DNA from 2 places in the Priestia sp. TSO9 genome. Region 1 is predicted to be linked to the other one. Evidence: riboswitches for the same ligand, from Rfam matches in the RefSeq annotation. Region 1 holds a riboswitch; the other holds the start of a gene.

Region 1 (3,154 bases):
TGACTGGAGCTTTGGCATGGGAGAGGCTCAATTCTTAACTGGGAAATTATAAAACGGTTTATTATCTAGAGAAGCCCTTATTTCTAAGGGCTTTTTCTCATTTTGTCTATAAAAATATTATTCTCTTAGTCACATCTTACTCAAAATTAAATACAGACATCTGTCAAATGAATGATACAATAAGCTTATATGCCATTTTGAGTGGAAAAACCATAAAAGAGTTCGGCGTACTAATTTTAGAACAACAATAAATTTACATAAAGATGTAAAGATTTAAAGGTTAAAAGAGAAGTGTATAAAATCTGTAAAACAAAAGAACAGTTACGCGTTAAACATAGGAGTAAAAGGTTCTTCACGTGTTTTTTCGGATAATAAGAGAAAGTAATTTTGATCATTGAGGAGGAACTTAGAATGTTTGGATTTGATGCAGATGTATCGCCGTTAGTGCGAATTAAAGTAATTGGGGTTGGCGGTGGAGGAAATAACACCGTTAACCGTATGATTGAACACGGTGTCCAAGGAGTAGAATTTATCGCCGTTAATACGGATGCTCAGGCGCTTAACTTATCTAAAGCAGATGTGAAAATGCAGATTGGTGCGGCCTTAACGCGAGGATTAGGTGCAGGAGCTAATCCAGAAGTAGGAAGAGAAGCAGCCGAAGAAAGCAGAGAACAAATTCAAGAAGTACTGCAAGGCGCAGACATGGTATTCGTAACAGCTGGCATGGGCGGAGGAACCGGTACTGGAGCAGCTCCGGTTATTGCCCAAATTGCCCGTGAACTAAATGCTTTAACAATTGGAGTAGTCACTCGCCCGTTCAAGTTTGAAGGAAATAAACGTACGAAGCAAGCAGTAGGGGGTATTACTGCGATGAATGAATCGGTAGATACCCTTATTGTGATTCCAAACGACCGCTTGCTTGAAATTGTCGATAAAAAGACGCCTATGCTTGAAGCATTCCGTGAAGCAGATAATGTTCTTCGCCAAGGTATTCAAGGTATTTCAGATTTAATCGCTGTTCCGGGGCTGATTAACCTTGACTTTGCTGATGTAAAAACAATCATGTCTAATCAAGGATTTGCGCTTATGGGTATCGGACGAGCTTCCGGATCAGACCGGGCAATTGAAGCAGCAAAAAAAGCCATTTCTAGTCCGCTGCTAGATGCATCGATTGATGGAGCAAGAGGCGTGCTGTTGAACATTACGAGCGGCAGCAGCTTGAGTCTTTACGAAGTACAGGAAGCAGCAGATATTGTCACGTCTGCTTCTGATCAGGACTTAAATATGATTTTTGGATCTGTGATTAATGAAGATTTAAAGGACGAAATGATGGTAACCGTTATTGCCACTGGATTTGATGATGAAGATGTTTCACCATCAGCTTCTACTTCTAGAGTTTCAAGAGCACGCTACTAAATTAAATAACCAGCTTTTATGGTGGCAATTGTTTTTCAATTGCCTTAAAAGGGAATCCGGTGCAAATCCGGAGCGGTCCCGCCACTGTAACAAGGAGCCTTATGTCAAAAAGCCACTGTCTATTTAGAGACGGGAAGGCGGTATAAGGCAATGACTTGAAGCCAGGAGACCTGCCATAAATCTCAGCACACAATAACCTACGAGGATAGGGAGGTGTTTTGGCAGAATCAAAAATAAGATAAACAAGGGATACGTTTATCTGAATTTGTTGTGAAGACAAGCACTTCTTTTTAGAAGTGCTTTTTTTTGTATTAAAATAGAAGGTGGGAAAATCAATGATAAATAATAAAAAGCTCGTATCTATGATATTTCTTGTGTTACTTTGCCTCACTGCTTGCGCTCCTAATGAAGAGAGCATAAGTATAAAAGAAAGAAAGAAAACGGATAAAAGTGTGACGTTTTTATTTAATTTTACATCTGCAACGCTTGATCCTCATACCGACGATAATTATACAGCAGTTCGTGCGGGAGTAGGGGAGACGCTTGTTAAAATCAGCGACGATTTAAAAATAAAGCCTTGGCTTGCTGAAAAGTGGGAAACGAAAGATAACGGCCTTACATGGACATTTATGATAAGAAAGAACATCACGTTTCAAAATGGAAAAGCGCTGGATGCAAATGCTGTTAAGTCTTCTCTTCAAAGAACGATAGATCAAAGTTATGCGATGAAAAACACTTTAAATATTAAAGAAATGAAATCGAACGGTCATGCGCTGACAATTACATTAAAAGAACCAATGCCTAAATTCCCTTCTGAGTTAGTGCATCCAAACACAGCTATTATAGATGTTGATGTTTCTAATATAGCTAAGAAGCCCATTGGTACAGGTCCATTTCACGTTTTGACTTTCGATCAAGGAAATCAAGTGAAGTTAGAAAGATATGAACATTATTGGAATGGAAAAGTGAAATTGAAAAATGCGATCTTTGCATTTAACGAAGATGCAAATGCGCGAGTTGCAGCTCTTCAGTCCGGGACAGCCGATATTATTTATCGGCCGCCTTTAGAAAGCTTGAGCACTTTACAAGCGAATTCGTCTTTCAAAGTAAGCGGAGTACCTAGTGTGCGTACTCATTTATTGCTTTATAACCAAACCAATGACGCATTAAAAGACGAAAATGTAAGAAAAGCTATCGATACCTTATTGAACCGAAAAGAAATTGTCAGCAGCATAATGAACAATCAAGCGGCAGCGGCTCGAGGTCCATTTTTATCTCAATTTCCTTTTGCTGATAATACTGCTAACGAGCAAAGAGGTATGACATCTGCTAAAAAATATTTAGAGAAAGCAGGCTATCAAATCAAAAATGACAAAGCAATCAAAAATGGAAAGCCACTATCGCTCTCTCTTGTCACATACAGCTCTCTGCCAGAACTGCCTTTAATTGCTCAGCTTATACAGTCTAATGCCAAAGAGTTAGGAATTTCTATTAAAATTCACCTAGTTGAAGATAGCGATGAATATGTAATGGCAAAAGATGATTGGGATTTAGCATTGTACAGCCTTATCACAGCACCTAGAGGGGATGCCAGCTATTATTTAAGCACGAACTATTTGCCGGGCGGTGGTTTAAATGCCAGTCGAATTAATGACGATACGCTAACAAAAATGATAGAACAGTTAAATTCAACCGTAGATGACGCAAAACGAAATCAGCTAGCCAAGCAAGCAACCGC
Region 2 (3,154 bases), on a different contig from region 1:
AGACTCAGCCTTCCCTTTTCCCATACCGTGTCAAAATGACCGATAATTAAAAGCTGCTTTTCTCCTTCTCCAATGGTAAATTTCAAGTGGTTTCCTACTTCTTTTTCTTCTATGATTTCGTATCCTACCCCTAACCGCTTTTGAAACAGCTGCGTTAAATACTTTCCACACTGATCTACTAACTCTTTACTGTAGGACGGTGACTCTTTTTTCACAAATCCAACTAAATCTTCAAGCATCTCTTGTTCGTGTTCTTTTAAATAACTAAACACGCTTTGTTCTACCATTACCTGACTCAAATCAATTCCTCCTCCAAACAACCCCTGCTGCTTGCATTAAATGCTTTTATTTATCGTACGTATAACTATGTTCTACGTTTCACATAACGACCTTAAATTATCCTTAATTATAATGGTTTTCAGACAATTTTCCATCCTTTAAATACAGATAATACTTTAACTTATTCATAACCGACCGAAAATAGCCATAAACTTCAACAAATTCATACAAAAAAGCTTCAATCTTCAACAGATTAAAGCTTTCGTTTGACTAATTGACATTTATTTTAATATTTTTCCCTTTTGACTTCACACTCACAAAAACAAACATAGACACTAAAAAAATAAACAGAATAACGCCAACCATTTCAAAGTTTACTTCGGCCCATGGGTTAAAGAAAGTGAATGCTAAATAGAACGACACACCATACGCGAGGACAACAATAACCCAGCCCATCAAGCGGGAAGCAGATTGTCCAAATTTACTCGATTCATTCACCATTTTATGTACAATCATCGAATCGATTGTATCTGTAAGCATCATGCCAAACATAAACACTAGTCCTAACAAAAGTGGCGTATACTTGCCTGCGTTCCCTACAGCTAGAGACCACACGGCCGTTTGACTGACCGTTTCAGCTGCTAAAGCGAACAATGCTCCTACAAGAATAATTAAAAAAGGATTCGTTGTTCCTTTTGCGATTTTCGGAATAAACTTCCCTTTTAATCCGCTCAGCTGAAACTCTTCTTCTTTATTTTTAGTTCGAAGCAAATGATATGTGTTTAATGTCCCAATCAGAAAGAGAGAGATAATGGATACCCAAGATGCAAAATGATCGAAATATGATGGAAACGTAAAATTCTTCATCACCACGCCCAGCACCCCGGCCGTGACGGCCACCATTCCTCCGTGACCTAGTGAAAACAGCGTTCCGACCCACGGGGCAAAACGGCTGCCCATTCGCCAATTATATCGGGTCTGGCCATCAATAAAAGCTAAGTGATCTGCATCCAATCCGTGCCTGATTCCTAATAAAAAGACAAGTAAAAAAACTGATAAACCTTCCATTTCCTACACTCCTTTTTTTAAAATAAAACGTAAAAAAGCCTCAATTCTATAGAAATTGAGGATGTGTCGGCATATGAAAATAAACAGCAATTGCTCACTGCGTACCTTGATACACCGCCTCTTTCCTAGAAGAGTCAAGTGTACAGAATAGGTAGGTCTCCTGGCTTGAGATCATCATTTTCTACCGCCTTCCCCATTTTGAGTGACGATAAGATAGAAAACTCCCTGCTTACAGTGGCTGGACCGCTCGAGATTTGCACTCGATTCCCTGTTACCTCTTACGCTATGTAAGAGCACCTAAACTGTGCGAACGATTCATTTTCTTCCTCATTATACTAGTACAGCTTACAAATGAATAGAAAAAATTCAAATAAAAAAGCCCTGCTAAGCTTTACATGCTTAGCAGGGCTTTTTAAAGCAATTAAACTACTTCTACCGTTACCTCTACATTACCGCTGATTGCTTTTGAATACGGGCAGTATGAGTGAGCTAGGTCTACATATTTTTTCGCTGTTTCTAAATCTAAGCCTTCGATATGAGCTTCAAGCGCTACTCCAATTTTCACTCCTTGATCAGCTTTATCAGGAAGCAGCTGAACAGTAGCTTTTACTTCACTGCTTTTGATTTCTACGTTATGTTTTGTCAACATAAATTCTAACGCGCTGTTGAAACAAGCGCTGTATCCAGCTGCAAACAGCTGCTCTGGGTTTGTTGCTGTTGTTGCTTCTCCACCAAGCGCTGGAGGTGTTGCAACGTCTAAGTTAAAGATGTTATCTAAAGAGTGAACTTCTCCTGTTCTTCCACCTGTGTTAACGACTGTTGTTTCATATAAAGCTTTCATGTATAAACCTCTCCTCTTTTTCATTAATTTTATTAAAAGTTTTTCATTTATCGTTTCTGTAATTTAATTTTACACAATTTAATTTTAAAAAACAAGTATTAAATACATTAAAAATTTCCCAATAAAAAAAGCCGCGTATTTGCGACTTTTTCTTAATAATATTGAGACTGTTCGTCATAAGCTGATTTTCGAAAAATAGACAAGTCGGTAATAGCCCTCATCAGTTTCATATTAAAAATAACATAATGAATAAACAGCGCCAGCACGCAGCCTAAAATGGCTCCTGTTAACACATCGAATGGATAATGAACGCCAACCCATACGCGTGAAAAGGCAATGAGTACGCCCATGACAACCCACATGCGCCCTGAACGTTTGAAATGCAGCCAAATGGTAAAAGTGATAACTAATGCAGATGTAGCATGATCGCTTGGAAATGAAGAATTTGCGGCGTGATCAATAAGCTGATTCACGTGGTGAGAGATAAACGGACGATCTCGATAAGCAAATAAACTAATCACTTTATTGATAATGACTCCTGTGGCACAAGCACACAAAGCTTGAAATGCTACAACACGGCTGCCGTTTTTATTAATAAGTAAAAACAAGCCGAGTAAAACGATAAGTACATACTGGGCATAATCTGCAAAGAATACCATCAGCGAATCTAGAGGTTTTACGTGTGAGGCATACTGATTCACCGCGTGGAAGATAGTATAATCTACTGAATTGATAGCTGATAACATAATCGAAATCCTTTCTTATTTTTAAATGTCATTAGCTATCTTATCAGTTTCTTGAGAAAATGAACATGTTTTTGTCAGAAGCTTCCTAACTGGTATTTATAAATAATGTATTCAGGCTTAGTAGTAAACCAAAGGCCTTTCGCCCATTAACTCACCTGTGAGTGATCCACAATATTTTTTTGCAAAAAGATTTCTTCTAAAGAAGGTTCTTCGACGTGAA

What was found. Region 1 has a riboswitch for cobalamin ahead of nikA (nickel ABC transporter substrate-binding protein). Riboswitches for the same ligand answer to the same signal wherever they lie in the genome.
Region 2: it holds a riboswitch for cobalamin, as region 1 does, so the genes downstream of both, LJC66_RS01495 (HoxN/HupN/NixA family nickel/cobalt transporter) here and nikA (nickel ABC transporter substrate-binding protein) in region 1, are expected to answer to the same signal.

What each region holds. Positions count from the first base shown of each region.
Region 1 is NZ_JAJEKD010000008.1:34,675-37,828, forward strand. Features, by position in the region: gene LJC66_RS02360 (tautomerase family protein) at 1-52, shown strand, start outside; gene ftsZ (cell division protein FtsZ) at 412-1,416, shown strand; cobalamin riboswitch at 1,419-1,608, shown strand; gene nikA (nickel ABC transporter substrate-binding protein) at 1,752-3,154, shown strand, end outside.
Region 2 is NZ_JAJEKD010000006.1:61,026-64,179, reverse strand. Features, by position in the region: gene LJC66_RS01500 (M20 family metallopeptidase) at 1-320, opposite strand, end outside; gene LJC66_RS01495 (HoxN/HupN/NixA family nickel/cobalt transporter) at 550-1,347, opposite strand; cobalamin riboswitch at 1,481-1,663, opposite strand; gene LJC66_RS01490 (organic hydroperoxide resistance protein) at 1,769-2,188, opposite strand; gene LJC66_RS01485 (undecaprenyl-diphosphatase) at 2,341-2,934, opposite strand; gene LJC66_RS01480 (ABC transporter ATP-binding protein) at 3,081-3,154, opposite strand, start outside.